DNA from 4 places in the Lacrimispora cavernae genome. Region 1 is predicted to be linked to each of the others. Evidence: a T-box and tRNA genes for the amino acid it is inferred to sense, from the RefSeq annotation. Region 1 holds a T-box; the other regions hold tRNA genes.
What was found. The T-box of region 1 lies ahead of leuS (leucine--tRNA ligase). A T-box ahead of a tRNA ligase gene usually reads a tRNA of that ligase, here a tRNA-Leu.
Positions count from the first base shown of each region.

Region 2: it has a tRNA-Leu gene. The T-box ahead of leuS (leucine--tRNA ligase) is inferred to sense a tRNA for this amino acid. The anticodon was not compared.
Region 3: it has a tRNA-Leu gene. The T-box ahead of leuS (leucine--tRNA ligase) is inferred to sense a tRNA for this amino acid. The anticodon was not compared.
Region 4: it has a tRNA-Leu gene. The T-box ahead of leuS (leucine--tRNA ligase) is inferred to sense a tRNA for this amino acid. The anticodon was not compared.

Region 1 covers NZ_CP157940.1:1,855,557-1,863,471, reverse strand. The annotation lists gene ABFV83_RS08815 (BadF/BadG/BcrA/BcrD ATPase family protein) at 1-818, shown strand, start outside; gene ABFV83_RS08810 (elongation factor G) at 971-3,073, shown strand; gene ABFV83_RS08805 (CPBP family intramembrane glutamic endopeptidase) at 3,337-4,251, shown strand; T-box leader at 4,298-4,541, shown strand; gene leuS (leucine--tRNA ligase) at 4,646-7,060, shown strand; gene ABFV83_RS08795 (hypothetical protein) at 7,133-7,420, opposite strand; gene ABFV83_RS08790 (hypothetical protein) at 7,479-7,915, opposite strand, start outside.
Region 2 covers NZ_CP157940.1:1,146,494-1,154,408, reverse strand. The annotation lists gene ABFV83_RS05495 (6-phosphofructokinase) at 1-891, shown strand, start outside; gene ABFV83_RS05490 (FAD-dependent oxidoreductase) at 938-1,321, opposite strand; gene ABFV83_RS05485 (sensor domain-containing diguanylate cyclase) at 1,580-3,223, shown strand; tRNA gene ABFV83_RS05480 (tRNA-Leu) at 3,336-3,419, opposite strand; gene ABFV83_RS05475 (MerR family transcriptional regulator) at 3,722-4,540, shown strand; gene ABFV83_RS05470 (peptidoglycan binding domain-containing protein) at 4,668-6,050, opposite strand; gene ABFV83_RS05465 (hypothetical protein) at 6,230-6,553, opposite strand; tRNA gene ABFV83_RS05460 (tRNA-Leu) at 6,521-6,604, opposite strand; tRNA gene ABFV83_RS05455 (tRNA-Leu) at 6,657-6,740, opposite strand; tRNA gene ABFV83_RS05450 (tRNA-Leu) at 6,899-6,982, shown strand; tRNA gene ABFV83_RS05445 (tRNA-Asn) at 7,048-7,120, shown strand; gene ABFV83_RS05440 (nucleobase:cation symporter-2 family protein) at 7,222-7,915, opposite strand, start outside.
Region 3 covers NZ_CP157940.1:1,577,107-1,585,021, reverse strand. The annotation lists gene ABFV83_RS07550 (hypothetical protein) at 162-1,004, opposite strand; tRNA gene ABFV83_RS07545 (tRNA-Leu) at 1,195-1,277, opposite strand; gene ABFV83_RS07540 (zf-HC2 domain-containing protein) at 1,412-1,759, shown strand; gene polA (DNA polymerase I) at 1,847-4,396, shown strand; gene coaE (dephospho-CoA kinase) at 4,504-5,073, shown strand; gene ABFV83_RS07525 (MBL fold metallo-hydrolase) at 5,139-5,936, shown strand; gene ABFV83_RS07520 (ACT domain-containing protein) at 5,960-6,232, shown strand; gene ABFV83_RS07515 (PFL family protein) at 6,272-7,636, shown strand; gene ABFV83_RS07510 (histidine phosphatase family protein) at 7,662-7,915, shown strand, end outside.
Region 4 covers NZ_CP157940.1:2,869,791-2,877,705, forward strand. The annotation lists rRNA gene ABFV83_RS13560 (23S ribosomal RNA) at 1-2,352, opposite strand, end outside; tRNA gene ABFV83_RS13565 (tRNA-Ala) at 2,728-2,800, opposite strand; rRNA gene rrf (5S ribosomal RNA) at 2,809-2,926, opposite strand; rRNA gene ABFV83_RS13575 (16S ribosomal RNA) at 3,024-4,555, opposite strand; tRNA gene ABFV83_RS13580 (tRNA-Leu) at 5,737-5,816, opposite strand; gene ABFV83_RS13585 (peptide-methionine (S)-S-oxide reductase) at 6,270-6,743, shown strand; gene ABFV83_RS13590 (NUDIX hydrolase) at 6,852-7,472, opposite strand; gene ABFV83_RS13595 (2'-5' RNA ligase family protein) at 7,730-7,915, shown strand, end outside.

The DNA of each region.
Region 1 (7,915 bases):
GCAGCCTCAATACGGATGGAATAGAAAAAAGCCGGCTTCGATACCGTAGTCTGGTGCTCCCGGCGCTTGATGAGTTAAAACTGGATCCCGGCTGTTGTCTGGGGATTTGTGTAGCAGCCAGCGGGATCGATTCTCCGTCAGATGAGCATGATTGTAAGTCCAGCTTTGAAGAGATGGGATTTCCTCATGAAAGGCTTCTGGTGTTAAATGACTGCCAGGTGTTCCTTCACATGACGGAAGAACCGGCCCTGGTAGTCATCTCAGGGACTGGTTCGATATGCTTTGGGAGAGATAAAAAAGGAAGTATATACCGGACCGGCGGCTGGAACCACATCATCAGCGATGAGGGAAGTGGGTTTGATATGGGCTTAAAAGTCTTAAAAGCAGTAGGAGATGAGCTGTCCGGACGAATCAAATGTCCCGTTCTCACACCTCTTATTATAGAGAAAACAGGGCTTGATTCGCTGGAAAAAATAGACGATTTTATCAACGCCAATCTTATGGAAAAGTCGGAGATCGCCAGACTATCCTTATTTGCATTTCAGGCAGCTTCCCAGGGCGATCGTGAAGCCATCCGCATTCACCGGGAATGCGGGGCGGCTTTGTGGGGACTTATCCGGGATACCTTTGCCAAGATGGATTTAAAGAGTCCGGCGGATAAGCTAAACCTTTGGCTCTGGGGCAGTGTTCTGGTTAAAAATGATATGATCCACAGTATAGTGGAAGAGAAAGTCCGGGAAGGGATGCCGGGTACTGAGATCGGGATACCAAAGATGAGTGCCCTGGATACGGCACTTAAGGCGGCCAGATCACTGTAATAAAAGAAGGGAGGGCTTGCCTCTCTTTTCTTTTGCGTAATTGGAAAAATGTGTAAAAAATATTTGTGCAAATTGCACCTTTTGCTTGCAATTATACGACATTTTTAGTAAAATATCCTTATAGACTTAAATACCGAACAGGAGGAATGTTTATGAACGTGTATGGAACCAAACAGATCCGTAACGTCGCCTTACTTGGGCACGGGGGCGCCGGTAAAACCACCCTGGCAGAAGCTATGGCGTTGATTACCGGAGCCATCAGCAGAATGGGAAAAATTACCGATGGCAATACCATCAGCGATTATGACAAAGAAGAGATCAAGAGACAGTTCTCCATCTCTACTACCCTGATTCCTTTGGAGTATAAAGGAGAGGATGGACCGATCAAGATCAATCTGCTTGATACTCCCGGATATTTTGATTTTGTTGGCGAGGTTGAAGAAGCCATCAGTGTTGCGGATGCAGCAGTAATAGTTGTAAATTGTAAGGCAGGTATTGAAGTTGGAACATTAAAAGCGTGGGAACTGTGCGAAAAGTACAAGTTACCCAGACTTTTCTTTGTGACAAATATGGATGACGATCATGCAAGTTTCCGTGAATTGTTATTAAAGCTTGATAAAGAATTCGGAAGAAAGATAGCGCCGTTCCACCTCCCCATTCGTGAAAACGAAAAGTTCGTAGGTTTTGTTAATGTTGTAAAGATGGCAGGCCGGCGTTTTACCGTTAATAGTGATTATGAAGAATGTGAGATTCCTGAATATAGCCAGAAGAACCTGGGAATTGCCCGTGAAGCTCTTATGGAGGCCGTGGCGGAAACCAGCGAGGAATATATGGAGCGCTATTTCTCCGGTGACGAGTTCACCATTGATGAGATTTCTTCTGCTCTTCGGGAACATGTGATAAAAGGAAACATTGTTCCGGTCATGCTGGGATCCGGAATCAACGCCCAGGGCGCCAAGATGGTGCTTCAGGCCATAGATAAGTATTTTCCATCCCCCGATTACTTTGAGTGCATCGGCGTGGATGTTTCCACAGGGGAGCGCTTTACAGCCCAATATAACGATCATGTATCCCTGTCTGCCCGTGTATTTAAGACCATTGTGGACCCGTTTATCGGAAAGTATTCCCTGCTTAAGATTTGTACCGGCACCTTAAAGCCTGATTCCGCTATTTTTAACGTGAATAAGGACACAGAGGAAAAAGTCGGAAAGCTTTACGTTTTAAGAGGAAAGGATGCCATCGAAGTTACGGAATTAAAGGCAGGAGATATCGGAGCAGTGTCAAAGCTCAACGTGACCCAGACCGGTGATACCATTGCCCTCCGTTCTGCTCCCATCGTATATCATAAGCCGGAGATATCCACTCCATATACGTATATGCGTTATAAAACCAAGACAAAAGGCGACGATGATAAGGTTTCAACTGCTCTTGCAAAGCTGACGGAAGAGGATTGGACCTTAAAGGTAGTCAATGATACGGAAAACCGCCAGTCTCTCCTTTATGCCATTGGTGACCAGCAGCTTGATGTGGTTGTAAGCAAGCTTTTAAACCGCTATAAGGTTGACATTGAACTGAGCAAACCTAAATTTGCTTTCCGGGAGACCCTTCGTAAGAAAGTGGAAGTCCAGGGCAAGTATAAGAAGCAGTCCGGCGGACACGGACAGTACGGTGACGTTAAGATGAGCTTTGAGCCGTCCGGTGATCTGGAAACTCCTTATGTATTTGATGAATGCGTATTTGGCGGGGCTGTGCCGAGAAATTATTTCCCGGCAGTTGAAAAGGGTATTGCAGAGTGCGTCTTAAAAGGACCTCTTGCCGCTTACCCGGTAGTGGGATTAAAGGCTACGCTGACCGACGGCTCTTACCATCCGGTAGACTCCTCGGAGCTTGCCTTTAAGATGGCTGCGACCCTTGCTTTTAAAAAGGGATTTATGGATGCCAATCCGGTTCTGCTTGAACCCATTGCTTCCCTTAAGGTTACGGTCCCGGATAAATTCACCGGAGATGTTATGGGAGATTTAAACCGCAGAAGAGGCCGTGTTCTGGGAATGAATTCCAACCACAATGGAAAGCAGATCATTGAGGCGGATGTACCTATGTCCGAACTGTTCGGCTATAATACAGATCTTCGTTCTATGACCGGAGGCATTGGAACCTATGAGTATGAATTCAGCCGCTATGAACTGGCTCCAGGAGATGTTCAGAAGAGAGAAATAGAGGAGCGGGCTTCCAAGATTGACAGAGTAGAATCTTAAAAGACAGGAAAGACCCGGAGGGGCAGGTATTTTACCGAGCTTCTTCCGGGTCTTTTTTATATTATAGAAAGTGCGTCCTATGATATAAAAACTCTTCGGGATGCGCACCCCGTCATAAGGAAATATGGCTGAAAAAGCAAACGCGCTTCGGCGCGGGAGCCTGCAAAGCAGATTCTTATTTCGTCAGAATGTGGGTTCTGGAATAATTGCGCTTTTCTCTGATCTGTGATAAACTGATACCTACTGGCAGGAGGTATGAAATTGTGGAAGATAAAAGAAATGCGTGGAAAGCATTTACAAGAGTGGGCATCGGTTACGGAGCATTCCTCCTTGTGACGCTTGTGATACAGCTTGAGATAGGGGTCATTGCTCTTGCATTGTCCAGGATTGGAATAGAAATAACCTTTGGTAACTGGTATATGTTGATTGTATCCCTGGCTAATTACGTTGTGGGAGGAATTGTTGCCTATATCATTGTGAAGGATATGCCGGTTTTATGCAGGCCCCAGGTACAAAAGGCCAGGGCAGGAATGCTTGTTTCTGGATTTTTGATCTGCATGAGCGCCCTGTTTTTCGGAAATCTCATTGGCCGGGCCCTTATGGCCATTGTAAGCACCCTTTTGGGAAAGCCTATGATCAACCCGGTAGAGGAGGTGATGAAGGGCTTAAGCACCTGGGCGATTTTTCTCACCATGGTAATAATGGCTCCTGTTTGTGAGGAGATTTTGTTTCGCAAAATTTTGATCGACCGGATCCGGCTTTATGGAGACAAGGCGGCGATCCTGGTATCAAGTGTTGTCTTTGCCCTGAGTCATGGGAATTTCTATCAGTTCTTTTATGCGTTTGGAATTGGCCTGGTGTTTGCATATATTTATATTAAGACGGGAAGACTTCGCTATACCATTATTTTTCACATGGCAATCAATTTTCTCGGCTCTGTTGTGGCGCTTAAAATCGGAGAGAATCTGATGCTGACGATAGGCTATTCCATATTTATGCTTGGAGCAGTTTTTGCCGGAACCGCTTTGTTTTTTACCAGTCAAAAAAAACTGGTGTTCCATCCGGGGCCTGTGGAGACCTGGGGCAAAGGGGCTTTTAAAGTACTTTTTTTAAATCTTGGAATGATCCTGTTTTTTGCGGTTTCTGCCGTAACCTTTGTTATTTCGGAGATTTCGTAAAAGACGGTTGACACATTTCGCCAATTATGTTACATTTGTAGTTAGCAAAAATACTTTGATTAGGAGTAGTAAGCTGTCTGAAACATACAGAGAGCCGGCGGAGGGTGGAAGCCGGTTGGGGATGGCGGCTGAACTGGCCTTTGAGTAGCGTGCTGAAGGAAGCTTCTGTGTAGGCATTGCCGGTGTCCCGACCGTTAAAGCGGGCGGATATGCTTTGCCATATCCAGTGAGAGCATACGAACCTTGTATGAAATAGAGTGGTACCACGCGGTAGATCCTGCGTCTCTATGGCCGTTTTAACGGTCGGAGGCGCATTTTTTATTTTTACGGCCAATGAGCCAGATAACACATTTGAAACAGGGAGAATCCCTTTTGCAAAAGGAGGAAATTTGTTATGGCAGCATCCTACAACCACAGCGCCATTGAGAAAAGGTGGCGTGAGAACTGGGCAAAGAACCCCATCAATGTTGACGATGGGAAGAAAGAGAAATACTACTGTCTGGATATGTTCCCATATCCGTCAGGCAGCGGCCTTCATGTAGGCCACTGGAGAGGTTACGTAATCTCCGATGTGTGGAGCAGATATCAGATTTTAAAGGGACATTATGTGATTCATCCCATGGGTTGGGATGCCTTCGGCCTTCCTGCAGAGAATTACGCCATCAAAATGGGAGTTCATCCTGCAAAATCAACAGCGGAAAACGTAGCGAACATCAAGCGTCAGATCAATGAGATCGCAGCCGTCTATGACTGGGATATGGAAGTTAACACCACGGATCCCGGGTTTTATAAATGGACCCAGTGGATTTTTGTTCAGATGTTTAAAAAGGGACTGGCCTATGAGAAGGAATTCCCTATCAACTGGTGCCCATCCTGTAAGACAGGACTTGCAAACGAAGAAGTGGTAAACGGCTGCTGTGAGCGCTGCGGAACCAGTGTTACAAAGAAAAATTTAAGACAGTGGATGTTAAAAATTACTGCTTATGCAGACCGTCTGTTAAATGATCTGGATAAGCTTGACTGGCCGGAAAAGGTCAAGAAGATGCAGTCGGAATGGATTGGAAAATCCTATGGAGCCGAGGTCGATTTTAAGGTGGACGGAAGAGAAGAGAGCATCACAGTCTATACCACCAGACCTGATACCTTATACGGGGCTACCTTTATGGTACTTGCGCCGGAGCACGCTCTTGCCGCTGGCCTCGCTACCCTTGAAAATAAAGAAGCCGTTGAGAAATATATCTACGATGCTTCCATGAAATCAAACGTGGACCGCCTTCAGGATAAGGAAAAGACCGGCGTATTCACCGGCAGCTATGCGGTAAATCCTTTAAGCGGTGCCAAGGTACCCATCTGGCTGTCCGATTATGTGCTTGCTGATTACGGTACCGGTGCCATCATGTGCGTGCCGGCCCATGATGACAGGGACTTTGAGTTTGCGACGAAGTTCAACATTCCTATTATCCAGGTTATCTCAAAGGATGGCAAGGAAATCGAAAACATGACAGAAGCCTACACGGATGCCAGCGGAACCATGATCAATTCCGGTGAGTGGAACGGAATGGAATCCTCCATCCTTAAAAAAGAGGCTCCTGCAATGATCGAGTCAAGAGGCCTTGGAAAGAAAACCGTAAACTTTAAGCTTCGTGACTGGGTATTTTCCAGACAGCGCTACTGGGGAGAGCCTATTCCTATTATCCACTGTCCGCACTGCGGCAACGTACCGGTTCCGGAAGACCAGCTTCCTCTTACCCTTCCGGAAGTAGAAAGCTACCAGCCTACCGGTACGGGAGAATCTCCACTGGCAGATATTGAGGAATGGGTGAATACCACATGTCCGGTGTGCGGCGCTCCTGCTAAGAGAGAGACCAACACCATGCCTCAGTGGGCCGGTTCCTCCTGGTATTTCCTCCGCTATGTGGACAGCCAAAACGAAAATGAACTGGTATCCAAGGAAAAAGCGAAAAAGTATCTTCCCGTGGATATGTATATCGGCGGCGTGGAGCATGCTGTACTTCATCTTCTGTATTCCCGTTTCTATACCAAGTTTTTAAACGACATCGGTGTGGTAGACTTTGATGAGCCATTTACCAAGCTGTTCAATCAGGGTATGATCAACGGAAAAAATGGAATCAAAATGAGCAAGTCAAAGGGAAATGTGGTATCTCCCGATGATCTGGTGCGTGACTATGGCTGCGATGCTCTCCGTATGTATGAGCTCTTCGTAGGGCCGCCGGAGTTAGATGCAGAGTGGGATGACAGAGGAATCGAAGGCGTCAGCCGTTTCTTACACCGCTTCTGGAATCTGGTTGTGGAAAGCAGCAATAAGGATGTGGAAGCTACCAGGGAAATGCTTCGTCTGCGCAGCAAGCTGATTTTTGATATTGAACAGCGTTTCAACCAGTTTAACTTAAATACGGTAATTTCTGGATTCATGGAATATAACAATAAACTGATCGATCTGGCTAAAAAGACCGGCGGCATTGACAAAGAAACTTTAAAGGCTTTTGTGGTTTTGGTTGCGCCTTTTGCTCCTCATATTGGCGAGGAGCTGTGGCAGCAGCTTGGCGGCGTGACTTCCGTATTCCACGCACAGTGGCCGGAATGCGATGAAGAGGCCATGAAGGATGATGAGATCGAGGTTGCAGTCCAGGTAAACGGAAAGACCAGAGCAGTGGTAAAGCTTCCTGCAGGCGTATCAAAGGAAGAGGCCATTGAAGCAGGTAAGGCTTTGATCCCGGATAAGATAACCGGAACGATTGTTAAGGAAATCTATGTTCCTGGAAGAATTGTGAATATTGTTTGCAAATAATTTTTGACTGCTTGCGCAAAGTAAGGACATTATGGCGGAGCCCCACTGGTATCGCCCATAATGTCCTTATTATCATTTTGTATTGCGCTTCATGAAATTTTTAGATAGCATCCGCATGGTCTCTATTCGCTTCCGCTCGTTAGCACTCATGTTTGCGCTCATAATGGAGATGAGAAGGTCGGTTTCTTCATCATTAAATTGAATGCCTTTGCGGCTTGCTTCCGCATTTAAGTTTAGAAGGGTTGGAACAAGCTGGTCTTTTGGAGTGGATTCTACCCGCTTTGCAAATTCAGACAGCATGGAAAGCTTTTGCGGATTCATGTTTCTTAGTCTGGGGTCTTGTTTCCAGTTGAAGTTCATGGATTATTTTTCTTCCTTTCTATGGGATTTGGTAAGGGAGCCAGGGAAAAAATATGGATTAATTCATCTGTTGCATGGCGGACATCATAAGCTGCATGGTTTCAAAACGGGATTGTTGGTCCGGCGGCATGAAATTCTTGAGCTGGTCCAGAGGTATCCGCCCAAATGGGTTATTATTCTGCCGGTGGTTACCCGCAGGCTTGTTTGGAGGTGTTTCGGATTGGGTTTGGGCCTGGGCCTGAACCGGAATGGTGGAACTTGGTACCGGGCCTGGGTCCGGGTAGGAGTTAGCCATCCGAAGGCCCTGAGAGAAGTTGATGATAAGGTCAATGAAATCCTGTTCCGACGGATTTGCAAAGGGCTTTATGGTATTCAGCATGTCAATGGGGTCGTTGGCCCGGTCATTCTCCCCGGAAGAACCCAGCCCCATGGCAGCGACTTCTCCTTCTTCAAAAAGATTAACGGTGCGGCGCAGCTCGTTTATTTTAACGAAGT
Region 2 (7,915 bases), 710 kb from region 1:
GGCGGTAATGATTCCATGGATACAGTAAGCAAGCTTTCCCGCTACGCAGACCATCATGGAAGCACCATCCGTTTCATTGGAATTCCCAAAACCATTGACAACGATTTGATTTTAACAGATCATACTCCCGGATACGGCAGTGCTGCCAAATATGTGGCCGATACCGTCCGTGAAATCGTTCTGGACGCTTCTGTCTATCAGCAAAAATCCGTCACCATCATCGAGTTGATGGGCCGCCATGCAGGCTGGCTCACCGCTGCCAGTGCGCTGGCCAGAAAATATGAGGGCGATAATCCCCTGCTTATCTACCTTCCAGAAACGGATTTTAATTTTGAACAGTTCGCATTAGATGTCAAAGCAGCCCTTAATAAACATAACTCCGTTATTATCTGTATCTCAGAAGGACTCTCCGATGCCCAGGGCAAATTCATATGTGAATATGCGGATGAAGTCCGTTTGGACACCTTTGGTCATAAAATGCTGACCGGAAGCGGTAAAATGCTGGAGAACTTTGTGCGTGACCGTTTCGGTGTAAAGGTCCGCTCCATTGAATTGAATGTAAGCCAGCGCTGCAGCGGCATGCTTGCTTCTGCAACCGACATAGAAGAATCCGTTCAGGCAGGCTCCGAAGGGGTGAAAACTGCTTTAAAAGGCATTACAGGCAGAATGATCGCCTTTTGCCGCACAGGAAATTCCCCCTATTCCATGGAATGCATCACCGTTGATGTCAATGAAGTGTGCAATCAGGAAAAGCGGTTCCCTGCCCAATGGATCTGCGGCAATGGCACAGATATCACCCCGGATTTTCTGGAATACGCCATACCGCTGATCCAGGGTGAGCCTCAAAGAAAGATGGAAAGCGGCAGACCCGTGTACCTTTACCGTAAATGATCACGATCTGCTTTTCAGGATCTTAAAATCCGTTCATTCATACGGGTCAAGAAAAGCGCCATGATCCTTTAAAAAAATTCTGAAGCTGTGCTGCGCCGATTGCGGCAATACCAATTCCCTGTTTTGCCGCAATCGCTGCAGCAGCACCTGCCCCTTCACTGATTGCCATCAGTATGGGCGTTACGCGGATCGCAGCACAGATTTGTATACGGGCAATGGCATCTTCAAACATTTTGTTCTGCAATAAATTGGATGCAGTCAATCGATAAGCACCGTTTATCTTACGGCTTTCCCGAATCCCGATATGCGGCCCTGTGGTAACAATAACCGCATTTTCAAATCCAGGGATGTATTTTCTCATAAAAACAACAATGGCATGTGCCTGTTTTCTGCCTTCTATCTCCGATTCCAGATCCTGCGGTCCTCCCATTCACGGCCCGTATGACGGTATGATAAAGCAGTTCAGCTCCAGCCTTCTTTAACCATGTTCTCCAGAACCAGTTTCATTCCTTCTGCTTCTCTAAATTGTCAAAATCCTCCAATCCATCGAGTCCGTTTCTGCTGGTATCCATCTATTTCCAAATGTTTACTATATTTATATCTTTTTGTGCATTTTTTGACAACATGCTTCATATATTCTTAATAAAGCCAATTTCTATTTTCATAGCACTTATGGGAGAAAGTGAAAATGAACGGAGAACCTTTTTTAGATCGCATTCCTTGCGGCATACTGAAGCTTAGAACCGACGAAAACTTTACCATTCTTTACTCCAATCAGGCTGTTAAAACATTGTTTCAATCGCCTGTTTCTCTTAAGGACATGGTATGTGAATCAGAATATGCAGAGCTTCTGACGGAAATACGCAGCCAGCTGACAGGCCAGGCAGCCAGCTTTGAGTTGGAATTCAAAGCAAAAATACAAAAAAGCTGCATCTGGTGTTCCTTACAACTGAATTATATCCCTGAGGAGGAAATATTGTACTGTGCGATCTCCGATATCACATGTATGAAAAAGTTCCAGGAACACTTACGGATCCGTGAAGAACAATACCGGCTGGCAAGTCAGCATTCCGGATCCCTTGTAAGCATATATGACATTCCTTCCAGAACCCTTTCCCCCTCGCCTGAATTTTCCAGAACTTTCCCCTTCCCCTACACCCTGCCGCTCTCTCCTGAATTCCTTATTGAAAATGGAATTGTACACAGAGAAAGTGTAATAGACTTTCTGGATTTTTATAATAATATGGAAAAGGGGATACCCGAGGGAAAATGCATTACACGGCTTAAAACAGGTACAGGTGATTATCACTGGTTTTCCACTCATTACTCACTGGTGTGCACTGAGGAGCAAAAGCCTCTCAGGGGAATCATATCCTACCAGGATATTACAGATCAGTATGAAAAAGAGCTGGCTTATCAAAAGTGGATGGAATACATGCGCGAGCAGAAAAGGGACTGCATCGGCTATTATGAATATAATTTAAAATTCGACTTATTTGAAGAAATCATTGGGGAAATGACACAGACCATGCCGGAATATGTCTCCAATTCCTTTTCCAGCATTATGACCTACATTGCAGAGAATCAAATTTTTGAGGAAGACCGGGAGATGTTTCTCAAATTCTTTAATAAAAATCAATTGCTCTACCACTTCTATCGGGGAAACCGGTCTTTACGGCTGGAGCACCGTCGTTTACGGCCCGACGGTAGCGTGTACTGGGGGCTGGGAATGGTGCAGATTGTTTCCGATCCCTATACCGATACGATTAAGGCATTTATCCTGATTAAGGATATTGACGCCTCCAAACGGGAAGCCCTGACGCTTCAGGAGCTTTCCAAACAGGATTCTCTGACCGGATTGCTAAACAGGGCAACTGCCATACATGCAATACGCAACACATTAAAAAACAGCCAGGGGCATCACATCCTTATTATGCTGGATATTGACCGCTTCAAGCAGCTTAATGATAATTACGGCCATCAGTTTGGGGATAAGGCCCTCCACCGGGCCGCCTCAAGGCTTAAATCGGCTTTAAGGCGTGATGACATCTTTGGACGGCTGGGAGGCGACGAATTTATCATATTATTAAAAGATGTGGCTTACAGCATGGATTTGTACGCACGGCTGGAAAATTTATGCAGCCTAATAGGCAGCGCTCTGGAACCGGAAGCGCATATTTCAGGCAGTCTGGGAACAGCGGCTTATCCGGAAGATGGGACCGTATTTGAGGAATTATATGAAAAGGCCGACATTGCTCTTTATCATGCAAAGAAACACGGCCGCAGCCAATATGCGGTTTACGAACCTGGCATGAGCATGACAAATTTATAAAAATACAGGGTGCTGCAAAAAATCATTGATTTTGCAGCACCCTGTATTTATGTTTTAACAATAAAACAAAAAATATCCTGCGGTGTTTTCCACAGGACATTTAAGCATCACATGCAGAAGAAGGGACTTGAACCCTCAAGGTATTGCTACCACACGGACCTGAACCGTGCGCGTCTGCCAATTCCGCCACTTCTGCTTTTCAATTGTGCAAATTGGTAAATCAATTCGCTCAATTATAGTACTATACTTTTTGCAAATAATCAAGTACTTTTTTTCTTTTTTATACTTTTCTTCTTTAAAGCAGTAATTGGTACAAATAATGCCTCTATCGATTCAACAATATAATATTGTAAAGTATAATATTGGCAATGCTTTTCCTCAAAATGTATCCATCCCTGGTGCCAAAAATAAAAATCCAAATCCCTATTGACTCTCACATTGTGATATACTCTATACTATAGTTGAGCTCAAAAAACACATATATGTGAGGTAATAAAAATGCTGAAAATAGGTGATTTTTCAAAACTGTCAAGGATCAGTATACGGATGCTGCGGCATTACGATGATATCGGCCTGCTAGTGCCGAAAACCACAGATAGCTTTACCGGCTACCGTTACTATGGGGAGGATCAGCTGCCGGTTGCAGGCAGAATCAGCTCCCTGAAGGATATGGGATTTGGCCTCGCCACAATTGGAGAAATCCTGAAGAATTACGATAATCCCCAGGCACTGGCTGATTTTCTGGCCGTAAAGCAGGCTGAGGTTTTTGCGGAAGCCGAAGAAACAGGCCGGCGTTTGCTGCTCCTTGACACAGCCATCAAACGGCTGAGAAAGGATGATACTGCTATGAATTATAATGTTACATTAAAGAATCTGCCAGAGCGCTATGTTGCCAGTGTACGACAGGTGATTCCCGCCTACGATCAGGAAGGAATCTTGTGGAACCTAATGATGACAGAAACAGCTCCACAGCAGCTGCAGCCCGCCGACAATTGCTGCAGCCTTGCAATCTTCCATGACGAGGGGTATAAAGACAGCGACATGGATGTGGAAATCCAATTCACAGTAAAAGGAAGCTATCAGGACACAGAACACGTTGTATTTAAAACAATGCCTGTGGTGGAAATTGCCTCGGCAACTTACAAAGGCAGCTACGATCAGCTCACCGCTGTGAATCGTGCGGTGGCAAATTGGGTAAATGATAATGGCTATGAATTTAACGGAGCTATGTTCTGCATCTATCATGTCAGCCCGGCTCAAACCCGGAACCCTGACGAACTAGTGACCGAGGTTTGCTATCCTGTTAAAAAGAAATAATGATTATAACAGCAAGAAACCGTTTGCAACCTGCAAGCGGTTTTCTGCTATACCGGTTTTCCATAATTAATTAGTTTTCTTTCTAAGGACCAGGCCCTTTGGTTTTAATTGAAGCCGCTTTGGCTTCCTACTCTTTATAGCTGATAAACGGAGTTCCTTCACCGATTTGCTCAAAAATTATTTTTGCCAAATAAAATGGGGCATTTACGCAGCCATGGCTTCCATTCCTTTTATAGATCTCACCTCCGAAGGAACGCCTCCACCTGGCGTCATGAACCCCTATATTCCCATAAAAGGGCATCCAGTATGTCACCGGGGCCTGATAACCGGGGCCTGATAAGACCGCATCTTTTTGTTTATAATTAAGCATATTGGTCCCGGTCACAGTTGAATTTCCAGTATTGGGATTTCCGGTTACCACAGGACCATGGATGATCAATTTTCCATCTTTATAAAACCATAAATGCTGTTTGGTTATATTGATTTCCACATAGGTATTGCCTATTTCATTTTCAGACCTGAACAATGCCCTTTGTGCATATACTGGTTCCCGGATAAGTATCTGACCATTTTTTATGTTTTCCAGCAGTGCTTCCGTTTCAGCCTTCTGATCAATTTTCCAGCCATAAAGCCCGCCCTGTACCTCTATAATTTTCCCTGTGGAGGTCTTAAAATTTCTTGCAATTCCGACCGTATCATATTTTTCCCCTAATTCTTTCACATATTTCTTTACCTCGGGCCGGTCTAACTTCACATCCAGATCATCATCTACGCTGAGCCATTTGTGTATCATATTTCCGTCTAATTGTTCTTTTAAGTTGTCGAAGCTATAGGTAACACTGGTAGTTACGTACTTATCCAGGAGTTTCTTGGTTTCAAACGCTTTGTCAGAAATTAAAGTGTATTGGGGATTTTCGTAACAATGTTTTTCATTCAAATCCAAGGTAGTCTCTCCCATCAAAATTCCCGACCGGATGGCTATGTATAATCGGTCTTTCCGGACAATATTCCCATATACTTCTTCTACCAGTTCATATGAGCCGCCAGAATACTTAAAATCCACATTTCGCGGCTCAATTCTGAGGTTATTAATGCAATGTAAATTATTTATTTTATCTTCCAGAGCTGTTTCATTATAAAAAAATACCCCTCCGGTATATTCTTCATGATTTCTAAATAATAAAATGATCCATTTGAGGGAATCTTGCTGGCGGAGAATTTCTGAAATATTGTTTTTGTCATTGTATTCCAGGCCAATCTCCTTCCCCCATAGTTCTTCGATTTCCCCATTTCTTTCTACCAATTGCAGCTTATAGTTTCTTATGTGATCTTGTAAACTCTGGTCTACATCTTTCAGAGACTTTAAGGAAACATTTACTCCGTTAATTACAGTGTTAGTGAAGAAATGATTCGTAAAATATAAGGAAATAAGTAAGTAAACCAGCACCATTGAAGCAATAACAATAATCGCCTTTTCTACTGCTCCTCTTTTCGACTTCCCATCCTTCATGCCGTTTTATCCCTTTCAACGAATTACACTATATTTTAGGATAATAATTAATTCATTTTATGTGCACATTCCTGATTTTAAGACTTAATCAACTTTCTATCCGTACATGAAAAAGAGCGTTCACTCAGAAAACCAGGTTTAAAGTGCCTGAAAAAATCCAAATGGGGCAAAAAACGGTGTTATGGTAATTGAAAATTGATGCGCGATTCGGCGGAAAAAATCAAGAATAGAGTCAAGAAAAGGATAAATGAAAAGACAGGAATGTAACGGGTATAAATAGCCACGATGCTTTGATTCACAGTCTGCTGCTTTTTGTCCATAAAAAATGGAGAGCATAAAGCCTCTCCTCCGAAAATAACAGCCATAAAATCATTTTTCTTTTTAACAAGCAAAAGCTCTTTAAAACCCTTGAAATACTGAAAATGTCCTGTGGTTTCCCACAGGACATTCCAATCACGTTTAGATAATAATGCGGGAGATGGGACTTGAACCCACACGATCATACAACCACAAGATCCTTAGTCTTGCCTGTCTGCCAATTCCAGCACTCCCGCATGTCATATATAAAATGAAAACTACACAGCTATGACCATCTGTATAGCTTCATGCAGAAGAAGGGACTTGAACCCTCAAGGTATTGCTACCACACGGACCTGAACCGTGCGCGTCTGCCAATTCCGCCACTTCTGCATTTCGTTGTTATCTCTCGCAACAACAATAGTTATTATAGTATACAAGCTCCTATCTGTCAACAACATTTCTCCAAATTTTTCAAATATTTTTTTTGTGTATATTTTTCAAAAAACATTGACAATTTTGCCATTAAGTGTTAAGATAAATTTCGTTGTGCGGGAGTGCTGGAATTGGCAGACAGGCAAGACTAAGGATCTTGTGTCTGTATAGACGTGTGGGTTCAAGTCCCATCTCCCGCACTTTTTTAATATCTATATTTTCCCTATTGACATATTTATCTTTTCGGGTATAATAAACCATGTATTCCTCGATAGCTCAGTCGGTAGAGCAAACGGCTGTTAACCGTTGGGTCGTAGGTTCAAGTCCTACTCGGGGAGTTTTTTATTGCCAGAAAATATTTGGCACATGTGATTATGGATAACAAAAAGCGCAGGCATTTTTGCCTGCGTTTTTTCTGTTATCCATTGGAATATACGCTCTACTCCATCACCTCAGCCGGTTTTTCAATTTCCATTTTTTCCGGAAGTATGAAATTTAACACCAATGCCAATACAAACACCACGGCCACACAGTTCTCCGCAAATACATCCTGAATGATTTCCGGGAATATGTGAAAGATTTCAGGAACCAGGGTAAATCCGATTCCTACGCTGAGCGACAAGGAGCTGATAATGGAATTTCTCTGGCTAAATCCGGCCCTGGCCAGCATCTGCACTCCGCTTATGATGATAGATCCAAACATCATAATGGTACAGCCTCCAAGCACAGCCTCAGGAAGAGATGCAAAAAAGGAACCGATCGGCGGAAATAAACCTGCCAATATCATACAGGCGGCCCCTGTCATGATTGTAAAGCGGTTAACAACCTTTGTCATTGCTATAAGTCCTACATTCTGACTGAAAGAAGTAACCGGCAGGCAACCGAACAGGGAGGAAATGCTGCTGGCAAAACCATCACAGGCAAGAGAACCGGATATCTCCTTTTCAGTTATTTCACGGTCAAGACCCGAAACTACCATAGCCGTAGTGTCTCCGATCGTCTCGGTTGCAGAAACCAGGAATATTACCACAACTGATAAAATAGCTCCTAAATGGAATTCCGGAATAAAGGGTAAAATCCTGGGCAGGGATATAATCCCTCCGGCAAATAACCCGGACAAGTCCACAATACCA
Region 3 (7,915 bases), 280 kb from region 1:
AAGGGTATGCACGGCAGCGCCGGATATAGGGAACAGGTGCTGGATGCTGAGCGGATAATCCCGGGTTGTCAGTTTTTCGTTGTTACTCATTATTCTACCCCATTTCTTTTTATTTTCCGTCCTATTTTATCAAAGAAAGGGGTAAAAGGCAACTATTTTTCCTATTTTGTCTCAGGAGTATATTTTATCAGCGCAAAATCCCCCAGGCTGTGAGGAACTGGAATGGAAATAATAATGGTGCCGTGATCTTCATAGCTGAAGGATTCCGGAAAAGCAGGAGTGGAGTCTGAGGATACTGATTCCATGGGAAAATCCGCTTGTTTGAACATTGTCGCATATGTTTCCTGACTTGTTTGAGCAAGGAAAGGAATTAAGGCTTCTGTAAGTTCAGGAGAGGCATCGTAGAACTGGCAGTCATCGGAACGGATGTATTCAGCCAGCACATTTGGATCGGCATAATCTTTGAGTCTTATATTCTTTGCCTGAGATATATCAACTGTGTTGGTAAAAAACACATTGACCGGATGAGCTGCTCCAGCCCCGGAAATAAGTCCGGTGTATATGGCAGTGATCCGCTTCCTGTCTACGGAGTTTACCTTGGCTGTAACAGAAAGGCTGTCCTTTTCTTTGTTGATGGAATAGGCCTTTAATATCTTCAGGGCATTGCTTTTTAACAGAGAGTTGATTTTTTCCTCTGCTGCGCTATCCTCCAAACCAGAGATAGCAGGATATTCAATGGAAACATTTCCTTCCTTATAGGTGTGCAGGACAGCAGTGATGCCGGAGGAAGAAGTGCTGTTGTTTGTTTCCATTTGCTGAGCCTGATTATCAGGGTTTTCGATTTTTACAGGCTCTGATGCTTCCGTGGCAGAGGGCTCGGATTCTCCGTCCGCAGCGGCAGAGGTGCCTGGCAAATTGGTCTTAACATAATTCTTTTGTCCGCAGCCGCTTAAAATCAGGGCGCAGATGATGAAAAGGGCTGGGATAACTGTGCTTCGTTTCATAGGATTACCTTCCTTCATTTTTGCGGATTTTTTACAGTATATCACAAATATTGGGGCTGTGGCCGGGATTTTCCCCGAATTAAGAAAAAAATAGGAAATTATTGGAAATGGGTGCTGCCAGACAGAGAAAAGGCCCTGGAAATCTGATTTTCTCAGATCTCCAGAGCCTTGCTCCCTGCCAAGGGTGTAGTGCCGGCAGTGGGACTTGAACCCACACGATGTTGCCATCAACGGATTTTGAGTCCGCCTCGTCTGCCATTCCGACATGCCGGCATTTCCTTACAACGCTCATTATTTTATCATAGGATTTTCCATTTGGCAAGTGTTTTTTTGTGATTATTAAATTGAAAATGAACAAAATATATTGTATGATAGACAGAAGATGTATTTAAGGAGGTGTCAGGACCATGACATGTAAGGAAGTAGAACGTCTGGTCATGCCATACATCAATGATGAACTGACGGACGACGAACTGGGGGAATTCCTGGAACATTTGGAGTCCTGTCCGGATTGCCGGGAAGAGCTGGAAATATACTTTACTGTGGATGTGGGAATCAGGGAGCTGGATTCTGAAACGGGGAATTATAATATAAAAGGAGCGCTGGAGTCAGCCATAGAACAGTCCAGACAAAGGCTTCAGGTCATTCGATGTATTAAAATCGCCAGGTATGCGGTAGCTACGGTCAGCGCAATGGCGCTGATTTTTACAGTCCTTCTGCAATGCCGGATCTGGATGCAGTGGGGCTTACTATGATGGGAAAATGTACCCTGCGGGTATACCTTTACGCCCGATATAGCGGGGCGAACTTTGCCCAAAAAGCGTGGGCAGGAAAGAGGAAACATGAGCAGAAAAAAGATAGTATTAGTAGATGGAAGCAGTATGCTAAGGAACGCCTTTTATGGACTTCCTTCCAATGGAGCGAAAGGTATTCAAAGCCTGATCATGAAGCTTTTGGAGGCAAAAGAAGCGGACTACCTGGCTGTTGCCTTTGATTCTGAAACAGAAGGTAAAAAGGAATCATATAAAAATACAGCAGTGTACGAAGGGCTTTTAAAGGAGGACGAGGGGTTAAGGGAAACGCTGCTTACCCTGGATATTTCTGTTCTTAAAAAGGAAGGATATACTTCAACCGATATTTTGGCTTCATTGGCAAAACGGTGCCAGGAGGAAGATGGGGAAGTCGTGATTCTGTCTGATGAGCGAACGCTTTTACAGGCAGTAGAAGAACATGTGACCCTTAAGCTTCCTGCTGTCGGGGAAGAGGGACTGGAGTTTAAATCCTATTCCCCAGAGCTTGTACGGGAAGAATTTGGCCTGGAGCCAGAGGCTCTTGCAGGTGTTTTTGCACTGGCAGGAGAATGGGGAATCGGTGAGAAAACTGCCTGTCAGCTGATAAGGGAACATCACAGCGTTGAAAATATTTATAATCATATAGAAGCAATAGAATCCCAGAGAATCCGGGAAGCACTTACCGGGAATCAGGAAGCAGTAAGGCGGAAGGAAGCTCTTACTGCCCTTCGCAGGGATTGCGATATCCGCCTGGATTATACGAAAACCCTTGAACAGGCGGAGATTCAAAAAATTATTGATATGGATTTCGTTCCGGCCTCTTTTCCGGGAGAAGAGGAGGAACCGTCCCTGGAATCAGGCTTCTATGCAGTTACAGACCTTTCAGAGGCTGAGTCCATATTCTTAAAGTGCGCAGCCGGCAGCCGGCTGGGGCTGCAGCTGGTGGTTGAGGACAAGGCCGTATCAGCCCTGTCTCTTTGCCTCAGTGAGACAGAAGTGTACTGCTTTATCCCTCAGGGAACTCTTGAGCCGGAATACCTGGCAGAGAAAGCAGAGGAGATCTGTAAAAGGGCAGGGCAGACAACTGTCATTCATTTAAAGAGCCAGCTTGCGTTTTTAAAGCTTATGCCGGAAAGCCCGGTATTTGATGCGGGCGTTGCCGGATATCTGCTAAATCCGTTAAAGGATTCCTATGAATACAATGATCTGGCGGAGGATTACCTGGACCTTTCCATCCCATCCAAAACAGAGCTTTTGGGAAAAGGCTCTGTTAAGTACGCGCTGGAGGAAAACAGGGAAAAGGCTGTTTCCTGCATCTGTTATATGTCCTATGTGGCCTTTAAATGTCATGACCTGCTTTGTGAGTCACTTAAAAAGGCAGCCATGGATAAGCTGTTCTATGAAATTGAAATGCCTTTGATTTACAGCCTGTTTCATATGGAGGAAGCAGGAATCCGTGTGGAAAGGGAACGCCTGAAAGAATATGGCGACCGCTTAAAGGTCCGTATTGCAGAATTGGAGCAGAAGATATATGAAGAAACGGGAGAAACCTTTAACATCAATTCTCCCAAGCAGCTGGGAGAGGTACTTTTTGACCATATGAAGATTCCGGGAGGAAAAAAGACAAAAACCGGTTATTCAACAGCAGCGGATGTATTGGAAAAGCTGGCATCTGACTGGCCTGCGGTCAACTTAATCCTGGATTACAGACAGCTGACCAAATTAAATTCCACTTACGCAGACGGGCTGGCAGCCTACATTGGTCCGGATGAGCGGATTCACGGAACCTTTAACCAGACGATCACAGCTACAGGAAGAATCAGCAGTACGGAACCTAATTTACAGAATATTCCGGTCCGAATGGAGCTGGGAAGGGAAATCAGAAAGGTTTTCGTGCCTCAGGAGGGCTGCCTGTTTGTTGATGCGGACTATTCCCAGATTGAACTGAGAGTGCTGGCTCATATGTCAGGAGACCAGCGCCTGATCGGGGCCTACCGTCAGGCGGAGGATATCCATGCCATCACGGCTTCCCAGGTGTTTCATGTTCCCCTTGATGAGGTGACTCCTCTTCAGCGAAGGAACGCAAAGGCTGTAAACTTCGGTATTGTATATGGAATCAGTTCCTTTGGATTGAGTGAGGGCTTAAGCATCACCAGAAAAGAGGCTTCGGAATACATCAGCAAATATTTTGAAACCTATCCGGGAGTGAAATCATTTTTAGATGGTCTTGTGGCTGAGGCAAAAGAACAGGGCTATGCGGTCAGCATGTTTGGCAGACGCCGTCCCGTTCCTGAACTGAAATCCTCCAACTTCATGCAGCGCTCTTTTGGGGAACGGGTTGCCATGAATTCTCCCATTCAGGGCACTGCGGCAGACATTATCAAGATAGCCATGATCCGTGTGGACAATGCCCTGAAAAAACAGGGATTAAAATCCCGGATCGTCCTGCAGGTTCACGATGAACTTCTCATTGAAGCATATCAGGATGAGGTTGATAAAGTAAAAGAGCTTCTGGTGGAAGAAATGAAGCATGCGGCAGAGCTTGCAGTATCCCTTGAGGTGGAGGCTAATGTAGGGGATTCCTGGTTTGATGCAAAGTAAAATATCTTTCAGACTTCTACAAGGTATTTTATGGGCTGTCGCCGGATAGGTAAGGAGCCTTGTCCGGCGGGGCGTTGCCTTCATGAGAATAAAGGGTTGGTGTTAGGATGAGAGTGATTGGATTGACCGGAGGGATCGGAGCCGGAAAAAGCCTGGTTCTTTCTATTTTAAAGGAGGAATACGGTGCGGAAGTGATCAAAGCGGATGAATTAGCCCATGAGCTGATGGAGCCGGGAAAAGAAGGGTATCTGGCTGTGACAGAAGCTCTGGGGGAGGGCCTTCTAAATTCCGATGGAACCATTGACCGTAAAGCCCTGGCCACACGTATTTTTCAGGATGACAGGGCAAGGAAAACCGTGGATGACATCATTCACCCTATGGTATGGAAAACCATAAGGGATAAAATTTCTGCTTCCCAAGCAGAGCTTATTGTGGTAGAATTTGCAATTATGAATGAAAAAATGGATGACAGCTGGGAGGAGATGTGGTACGTTCGTGCGTCAATGGAGAACAGGATCCGCCGTTTGGCGGAAAACAGGGGCTATACGAGGGAGCATTCGGAACGCATCATAGCGAGTCAGGCCTCTGAATCGGAGTTTTTAAAACGCTGTACGCGGGTGATTGAAAATGACGGTTCCATGGAAGATGTGAAAAGCCAACTGGCTGAAATATTGTAAAGCAGAGGAAAACACCCTGCGGGTATACCATTATCCCCGGAAAGCAGGGCTGAAAAGAGGAAAGAATGAGATTGGTAAGTATTGCAAGCGGAAGCAGCGGAAACTGCATTTATGTGGGCTCTGATTCCACACATATCCTGGTGGATGCCGGGATAAGCAACAAACGGATCCAGCAGGGATTAAATGAGATAGGAATAAAGGGTAGTGAACTTACCGGAATCGTCATTACCCATGAACATTCCGACCATACAAAAGGGCTTGGAGTCCTTGCCAGAAAATATGGGGTTCCTATTTATGGGACAAGAGAGACCCTGGAAGAGATATCAAAACAGAAGTATCTGGGGGAATATCCCAGGGAGTTATTTTGTGCCATCAGGCCTGACGTGGATTTTAATGTGGGGGATCTGGAAGTCAAGCCCTTTTCCATTGACCATGATGCGTCAAATCCGGTGGCTTACAGGATCCAGCATGACCACAAGTCTGTTGCGGTTGCCACGGATATGGGACATTACGACCAGTATATTATCGAGCATCTTCAGGGACTTGATGCAGTGCTTTTAGAATCCAATCACGATGTGAATATGCTGCAGGCAGGACCCTATCCCTACTATCTGAAACGCCGGATCCTGGGAGATCACGGACACCTTTCCAATGAGAATGCGGGGCGGCTTTTGTGCTGTATTCTCCATGATAATTTAAAAAAGGTACTGCTGGGCCATTTAAGCAAGGAGAATAATTATGAAGAGCTTGCTTATGAGACCGTAAGGCTGGAGATCACAGAAGGAGATAATCCATATAAAGCATCGGATTTTTACATAGAGGTTGCAAAAAGAGATCAGATGTCAGAAATTATCACCGTATAGTCTAATGAAAGAGGAGAAACATTATGAACAAAACGATTATTACAGTAGTTGGAAAAGATACCGTAGGAATCATAGCAAAGATTTGTACTTATCTGGCAGGCAACCAGGTGAACATATTGGATATTTCCCAGACCATTGTTCAGGGCTTCTTTAATATGATGATGATTGTGGATATCAATGACGCAACAAAGCCTTTCGGGGAGCTGGCTGACGAGCTGGAACAGATTGGTGATGAAATCGGAGTAAAGGTAAAATGCCAGCGTGAGGAAATTTTTACCAGCATGCACCGTATCTGATGACAAGTTCAAGGCTTAAGAAAAGGATGGGTTCCCGATATGTTAAATATGTTTGAAGTGAATGAAACCAATAAAATGATCGACCAGGAGCTGCTTGATGTACGTACCATTACCATGGGCATCAGCCTTCTTGACTGCAGTGACAGTGACTTAAACGCGGTGAATGAAAAAATATACAATAAAATCACAACCGTTGCAAAAGACCTTGTGGCAGTGGGAAAGGAGATTGAAAAGGATTTTGCAATTCCCATTGTAAATAAAAGAATTTCTGTAACTCCCATTGCTATAGTCGGCGGAGCGGCCTGTAAAAGTCCGGAAGATTTTGTGACCATTGCACAGACCCTTGACCGTGCAGCAAAGGAAGTGGGCGTGAATTTCATCGGCGGCTATTCTGCCCTGGTGAGCAAAGGAATGACAGCGGCGGATGAACACCTGATCCGTTCCATACCTGAAGCTCTTGCCTGCACAGACCGTGTATGCAGCTCTGTCAATGTAGGTTCCACAAAAACAGGCATTAACATGGATGCAGTGGCCCTTATGGGTGAGACCGTAGTGGAAACGGCAAAGGCCACCAAGGACATTGATTCCCTCGGCTGCGCCAAGCTGGTGGTATTCTGCAATGCGCCGGATGATAATCCTTTTATGGCAGGAGCGTTCCACGGGGTGACGGAAGCGGATGTCATCATTAATGTGGGAGTCAGCGGTCCGGGAGTTGTTAAGACTGCAATTGAAGCGGCCAGGGGAAAGGATTTTGAGGTCCTCTGCGAGACGATTAAGAAAACCGCCTTTAAGATAACCCGTGTGGGCCAGCTGGTTGCCCAGGAGGCGTCAAAAAGGCTGAATGTTCCTTTTGGAATCATTGATTTATCTCTTGCACCGACTCCTGCCGTTGGCGACAGCGTGGCTGAAATCCTGGAAGAGATCGGCCTGGAACGGGTAGGTGCACCGGGCACCACAGCAGCCCTTGCCCTGTTAAATGACCAGGTAAAAAAAGGCGGCGTCATGGCTTCTTCCTATGTAGGCGGTTTAAGCGGCGCGTTTATTCCGGTCAGCGAGGATCAGGGAATGATCGATGCAGTAGCCATGGGAGCCTTGAACATAGAGAAGCTGGAAGCAATGACTTGCGTCTGCTCGGTTGGCCTTGATATGATCGCAATTCCGGGAGATACACCTGCCACAACCATTGCAGGTATTATTGCAGACGAATCCGCCATCGGTATGGTAAACCAGAAGACCACCGCAGTCCGCATTATCCCGGTTATTGGTAAATCCGTTGGAGAAACAGTGGAATTCGGCGGTTTATTAGGATATGCTCCTGTTATGCCGGTCAGCCGGTACTCCTGTGAAAAATTCATAACCAGAGGCGGACGGATTCCGGCGCCCATTCACAGCTTTAAAAATTAATTGCCCTGGAGGAAGGATACAGGAGATGAATATTTATTTAATTCGCCATGGAAGGCAGAGCAGCAAACTCTGTAATGTTGATGTGGATCTATCCGAGGCAGGCCGCCGCCAGGCGGCATTAGTCGGGGAACGGCTGGCTTCCAAGGGTATTGAAGCAGTATATTCCAGCCATTTGATCCGGGCTGTGGAAACTGCCAGAGAGGCAAACCGCTATTGGAATGGAAAGCACATCATAAGGCAGGAACTTAGGGAGATTTCCTTTGGAGAAATGGAAGGCAT
Region 4 (7,915 bases), 1.0 Mb from region 1:
GTCGCAGTCAAGCTCCCTTATGCCTTTGCACTCTTCGAATGGTTTCCGTCCATTCTGAGGGAACCTTTGAGCGCCTCCGATACCCTTTCGGAGGCGACCGCCCCAGTCAAACTCCCCGCCTGACATTGTCCCCCAGCCAGGTCATGGCTGCAGGTTAGAAATCCAATACCGCAAGGGTGGTATCCCAACATCGGCTCCACAGAGACTGGCGTCCCTGCTTCATAGCCTCCCACCTATCCTGTACATGCAGTACCGAATCCCAGTATCAAGCTGGAGTAAAGCTCCATGGGGTCTTTCCGTCCTGGCGCAGGTAACCAGCATCTTCACTGGTATTTCAATTTCACCGGGTGCATTGTTGAGACAGCGCTCAAATCATTACGCCTTTCGTGCGGGTCGGAACTTACCCGACAAGGAATTTCGCTACCTTAGGACCGTTATAGTTACGGCCGCCGTTTACTGGGGCTTAAATTCAGAGCTTCGCGTTGCCGCTAACCCCTCCTCGTAACCTTCCAGCACCGGGCAGGCGTCAGCCCATATACCTCACCTTTCGGTTTTGCATAGACCTGTGTTTTTGCTAAACAGTTGCTTGAGCCTATTCTCTGCGGCCTGGTTTCCCAGGCACCCCTTATCCCGAAGTTACGGGGTCATTTTGCCGAGTTCCTTAACAATGCTTCTCCCGCCGGCCTTAGGATTCTCTCCTCATCCACCTGTGTCGGTTTACGGTACGGGCACATATCACACAATAGCGGCTTTTCTTGACAGCCCCTACAAAGACTTCCCTACTTATGTTCGGTACGCGTCACACCTTCCTGTTGCTGGGCGGATTTGCCTTCCCAGCCAGTCTAGTGCTTGCCCCGGTCTTTTCATTCCCGGGTTCTTCTTCGGTTCTGTGTCCCCACAGTTCTGATGATATGCGGTACAGGAATTTCAACCTGTTGTCCATCGACTACGTCTTTCGACCTCGCCTTAGGCCCCGACTTACCCAGAGCAGATCAGCTTTACTCTGGAAACCTTAGATATTCGGCCTGGAGGATTCTCACCTCCATCTCGCTACTCATTCCGGCATTCTCTCTTCTTAACACTCCACATCTCCTTACGGTAATGCTTCTGTGCGTTAAGAATGCTCCTCTACCAATGTGTATAAATACACATTCCACAGCTTCGGTGTCGTGTTTCAGCCCCGGACATTTTCGGCGCAGGACCTCTCGACTAGTGAGCTATTACGCACTCTTTGAATGTGTGGCTGCTTCTAAGCCAACATCCTAGTTGTCTGTGAAATCCCACATCCTTTTCCACTTAACACGCACTTTGGGACCTTAGCTGGTGGTCTGGGCTCTTTCCCTTTTGACTACCCAACTTATCTCGTGCAGTCTGACTCCCGTACATCATCTGGCCGGCATTCGGAGTTTGATATTCTTTGGTAAGCTTTGACGCCCCCTAGGAAATTCAGTGCTCTACCTCCGGCAGACTAATACGAGGCTAGCCCTAAAGCTATTTCGAGGAGAACCAGCTATCTCCGGGTTCGATTGGAATTTCTCCCCTACCCACACCTCATCGCCACCCTTTTCAACGGATGTGCGTTCGGTCCTCCATTTCCTTTTACGGAAACTTCAACCTGGACATGGGTAGATCACCCGGTTTCGGGTCTACCTTTACTGACTCATTCGCCCTATTAAGACTTGGTTTCCCTTCGGCTCCACACCTTAAGTGCTTAACCTTGCCAGTAACGGTAACTCGCCGGACCGTTCTACAAAAAGTACGCGGTTCCACCTTTAACGTGGTTCCACAGCTTGTAAACACAGGGTTTCAGGTTCTCTTTCACTCCCCTCCCGGGGTCCTTTTCACCTTTCCTTCACAGTACTATGCGCTATCGGTCACTAAGTAGTATTTAGCCTTGGGGGGTGGTCCCCCCGAATTCCCACAAGGTTTCTCGTGTCTCGTGGTACTTTGGATCCTGCTCGCTGACTATTGCTTTCCCATACAAGGCTTTCACTTTCTATGGCCGGTCTTTCCAGGACCGTTCTGGTAACAAATCGTCTCACTTATTGCAGTCCATAACCCCAGTATGCACGCATACTGGTTTAGGCTCCTTCCATTTCGCTCGCCGCTACTTTGGAAATCGAGTTTTCTTTCTTTTCCTCCGGGTACTTAGATGTTTCAGTTCCCCGGGTTCCCGACGTATGGCTATTTATTCACCATACGACAACTGAGGTTTGCTCAGCTGGGTTTCCCCATTCAGATATCTCCGGATCAAAGGATATTTGCTCCTCCCCGAAGCTTTTCGCAGCTTATCACGTCTTTCATCGGCTCTTAGTGCCAAGGCATCCACCCTGTGCTCTTTATAGCTTAACCAATTCGATGTTCACCTGCGGGTGCGGGCTACTAATCTAAGATACATAGCGTTGTATCTCTGGTCTTAGGTTGTTATTTCACCGTACGTTACGGTTACTTTAACGAGTTTTGTTTGGTTACATCGTTAGATGTAACACCTCGGATGTCTTGATATTGTCTTTATACTTTGACATATAAAAACTTTATCTAGATATATTTCAATATGTGGTTTTCAAGGTACATGCGTGATGCAATCAGAAGCGTGCACAATGGAATGGAAAACTGTGTTGAAAGCTTGCTTTCATAAGCAGTTTTGTATTTCATTGTATAGGCGTGGAACGCCGTGACTGAGAAAAGCGTCAGCTTTTCGAAGTACACCTTCGTAACTACACCAAATGGAGATGGAGAGATTCGAACTCTTGACCCCCTGCTTGCAAGGCAGGTGCTCTCCCAACTGAGCTACACCCCCATAAAGTAATCTGGCACCCACCTGCTCTCCCATGCCGTCTCCAGCATAGTACCATCGGCCGCTTAAGTCTTAACCATCGTGTTCGGGATGGGAACGGGTGTCTCCCCTAAGCGCATCGGCACCAGAAATCTTTTGTCTTTCTTGGTGTTTCTATTATTCTTTTTTATTTCTTTGAAAACCAAAGACTCAACAGTATATAAAACCCTTACTTCTTCTTCCTTAGAAAGGAGGTGATCCAGCCGCACCTTCCGATACGGCTACCTTGTTACGACTTCACCCCAGTTATCAGTCCCGCCTTCGGCAGCTCCCTCCTTACGGTTGGGTCACTGACTTCGGGCGTTACCAACTCCCATGGTGTGACGGGCGGTGTGTACAAGACCCGGGAACGTATTCACCGCGGCATTCTGATCCGCGATTACTAGCGATTCCAGCTTCATGTAGTCGAGTTGCAGACTACAATCCGAACTGAGACGTTATTTTTGGGGTTTGCTTAAGATCGCTCCTTTGCTTCCCTTTGTTTACGCCATTGTAGCACGTGTGTAGCCCAAATCATAAGGGGCATGATGATTTGACGTCATCCCCACCTTCCTCCAGGTTATCCCTGGCAGTCTCCCCAGAGTGCCCAGCTCTACCTGCTGGCTACTAAGGATAAGGGTTGCGCTCGTTGCGGGACTTAACCCAACATCTCACGACACGAGCTGACGACAACCATGCACCACCTGTCTGGAATGCCCCGTAGGGAAGGCCCCGTTACGGACCGGTCATTCCGATGTCAAGACTTGGTAAGGTTCTTCGCGTTGCTTCGAATTAAACCACATGCTCCACCGCTTGTGCGGGTCCCCGTCAATTCCTTTGAGTTTCATTCTTGCGAACGTACTCCCCAGGTGGAATACTTATTGCGTTAGCGGCGGCACCGAAGAGCTTTGCTCCCCAACACCTAGTATTCATCGTTTACGGCGTGGACTACCAGGGTATCTAATCCTGTTTGCTCCCCACGCTTTCGAGCCTCAACGTCAGTTACAGTCCAGTAAGCCGCCTTCGCCACTGGTGTTCCTCCTAATATCTACGCATTTCACCGCTACACTAGGAATTCCACTTACCTCTCCTGCACTCTAGCAACACAGTTTCCAAAGCAGTCCCGGGGTTGAGCCCCGGGCTTTCACTCCAGACTTGCATTGCCGTCTACGCTCCCTTTACACCCAGTAAATCCGGATAACGCTTGCCCCCTACGTATTACCGCGGCTGCTGGCACGTAGTTAGCCGGGGCTTCTTAGTCAGGTACCGTCATTTTCTTCCCTGCTGATAGAGCTTTACATACCGAAATACTTCTTCACTCACGCGGCGTCGCTGGATCAGGGTTTCCCCCATTGTCCAATATTCCCCACTGCTGCCTCCCGTAGGAGTTTGGGCCGTGTCTCAGTCCCAATGTGGCCGGTCACCCTCTCAGGTCGGCTACTGATCGTCGGCTTGGTGGGCCGTTACCTCACCAACTACCTAATCAGACGCGGGTCCATCTCATACCACCGGAGTTTTTCACACCGTACCATGCGGCACTGTGTGCTTATGCGGTATTAGCAGCCGTTTCCAACTGTTATCCCCCTGTATGAGGCAGGTTACCCACGCGTTACTCACCCGTCCGCCGCTCAGTCAATTTTAATTCCGTCCGAAAACTTCCTTAAAATCGCTTCGCTCGACTTGCATGTGTTAAGCACGCCGCCAGCGTTCATCCTGAGCCAGGATCGAACTCTCAAATTTAAGCAGATAGTCTTTGAAAGCGGCCGGTGATTTGTAGAAAAGTCTGTTGAAAGCTCGCTTTCATAAGGACTTTTTTGCGAATCTCCGAACATTTGCGAAGCAAATGGTAGCGAATGAAGCAAAGCTTCATGAGCGTACCGCTTGGACTTGCCATTCGGTTCAATCCGGGGTCAAAATCAACTAACTAGCTAATTTATTTCCCGTTTTACTTGTTGTTTGGTTCGTATACAATTGCTTGTATTCGTTCTGAAATTTTCTCATTCAAAGCCATCAAACATGACTTATTTTATTAGAATTTTCAGGGTTTTACATACTGTTCAATCTTCTGTTTTCAAAGTGCTTTTTCCTGTGCCGCTGTCTCAGCAGCAACTTTTATAGGATATCATAACTGGTTGTTTCTGTCAATCTTTTTTTGAATTTTCTTCAAAACTTTTTTCATCGTTCATCGATGTGTTTTAGAAGAAATTTGCCGCCGTTTTCAGCGGCGAGTTATATCATACCAAAGCATTTGACAAAAGTCAACATTTAATTTGAAATTTTTCAAATTAATATTTTAAACATTATATTGCAAAGTCGAAATATAATACAATATGGTACATATCAATGTTTTTCTTCTATATTACAGAGTTTAAATGCCTGTATATTCATCTTTGCGTATTTAATATCGTCCAATTAGATAAATCATTTTCAACATTATACCTGCGCCATTTGTTTGTGCTTCTGAGAGTCTTCCTTATATCAAGCGTCTTTTAGTGGTTTTTCAAACGATGAAAGGCTATGCAGTCTTATTCTTCATGCTCATTTCCTCAGCCATAACTTTTAATGAATATAAGTTCTTTGAATATCTGTTAAACATCGATCCCGTTGGCCGAACTTTTGATGCCGAAACTGATGCTGCTCACTCCACGGGCAAGCTTGAAAGATGGAAGACTGCATTATACTCGTCAAAGACTGCCATGTATACCAGTCGATAGCCGCATATGGTAAGATTTGTTCCGACCGGCATTAAAGTTGCATTGAGGATAAATATGAGTTCTTTACGATTAATATTATTTAAATTCATAATTATGATTCTTGAAAATGTAACACGGCAAGGAATCAGAAGCATTGCCGAAAAAACAAAATACCGGAGCCCCCCTGTATTTACAAGGAACTCCGGTATTTTCATCAAAGTAGAATCATGCGGGTAACAGGACTTGAACCTGCACGGTCTCCCACCAGAACCTAAATCTGGCGCGTCTGCCAATTCCGCCATACCCGCTGACAACAACATAGATGATACCATTTGACTGTAAAATTGTCAAGAAAAAGGAGTCATTTTTCCAAGACAAATATAAAACAAAAGCTCATGCAAAGAGATTCCATAAAATTTTCATAGTCAGGCTCCACTCTCATAAAAACTACCGCCACAATTTTACTATTACAGGCTCACTTAAAATAATCAGCACAAACATTTAAACGTATATCTTCTATAATAAGGCTAAGTCTCCTTCATACCGTCACCAATTATCCCAGCACTTTAATAATATCATATTTAATCAAATTCTTTTTACTCAAAGATCGACTTATATAAATCACCCATCTTTTGGACTGAATTAGGATTTAAAGTATTACTGCACATTGGAAAATTAATATTGATTGATAGTTAGTAAGTATGGTGGTATTCTACTCATGAAAGTTATTTATATTTGATGAAAGAAAACAGGTAAATACTATGGTTGAAACAATATATTTTGCAGGTGGCTGTCTATGGGGTGTACAAGCATTTATCAAAACACTAAAAGGTGTTATTAATACTCAAGCAGGACGAGCAAATGGTTATTCAAATACTCTCGAAGGCGGGTATGATGGTTATGCTGAATGCGTAAAAACAGAATTTGACCCTGAAATAGTAACTGTTTCTCAACTAATGGATTATTTTTTTGAGATTATAGATCCTTACAGTGTGAATAAACAAGGTAATGATGTAGGAGAAAAATACCGCACAGGGGTATATAGTAAAGTGCCTCGACATTTGGAAGATGCCAAGAATTATATAACAGAAAGAGCAGATAGGGACAAAATTGCAGTGGAAGTTCTTCCGCTAATGAATTACGTTAAAAGTGCAGATGAACATCAAGATAGGTTAGATAGGTGCCCTAATGACTATTGTCATATTCCTAAAAATTTATTACATAAATATTCATAACTTACTGTTATAAGCATAATATGAAGCTTGTTTTGGGATCAAAAAGGCTGCTGACCTAATATTATGGTCAGCAGCCTAATAATTTCACTGCAGTCACCTGCCGGATACCTAATCCAGAATTGTTTTCCAGTCTCGTTCCGAAAAAGCCTGAAAACACATTTTTATTTGTTCTGCATTGTTCTTTTCCGTAGCAAGGGGCGGTAATTCTTCCAGTGAAAAATACCGGCTGTCTGTAGTCTCATTATTTGCTTTAAATGAACCGCCAAGAACGGAACACTGTATGAAAATTTTACAAACCTTATAGGCATAGGCAGGAAGATTATGTTTTTCTCTGTCCTGCACAGCAATGACTTTTTCGACCTTGACATTGAGACCGGCTTCTTCCATGACTTCTTTTATGATATTCTCTTTTACCGATAAATTCACATCGACCCAGCCTCCTGGCAATGACCATTTTCCATCGGCTTCTTTTACCAGGAGAATCCTGTTGTCCTTAAAAATAGCAGCCCTGGAATCTATCTTGGGAGTTTGATATCCTGTTTCACAACAAAATAAATCTTTGACCTTTTTAACAGGCATTTCTGATTGCCTGCTGATTATTTCAGCCGAAATCTCCCGGATCCTCTCATACCGTTCCTGGTCAAAGCAATCCTTCGTATAATACAGTCCAGCCTGTGCAATTGCCTGCAATTCAACCGCCCATTCAAGCCACTTTTTATCTTCCATAATTCTTTCCTTTCCCAGTCCTTCATAAATAATATATTATCTTACTAACTCATAACTATCAAGATTATCTTTTCAGTCCCTCCGCAGTCACAGCCGGTAAAACAATGGGAAAAACCGCAAAATGGCGGTTACGGAAATATCAGAAAAAGAAGGCTGTTATTACCGCCCCTGTTAACTTTCTCAGCGATCAGCCGAAAGATTAACCAAAGCATACCTGCCACAAAATAAAAGGAAGCATAGATCTAGAAAGGGGCGTCAATATGAATACAAGGACAATCATGATATTTCCAGAGTTTCATAACATGGATGTGATTCAATTCTATAGGGATCAATACGACCCATTATCCGCTCTTGTTAAACCGCATATCACTTTAGTTTTTCCGTTTCAAAGCAACATTAGTAATGATAAATTAAACAGACATTTAAATGATAAGCTTATGAATATC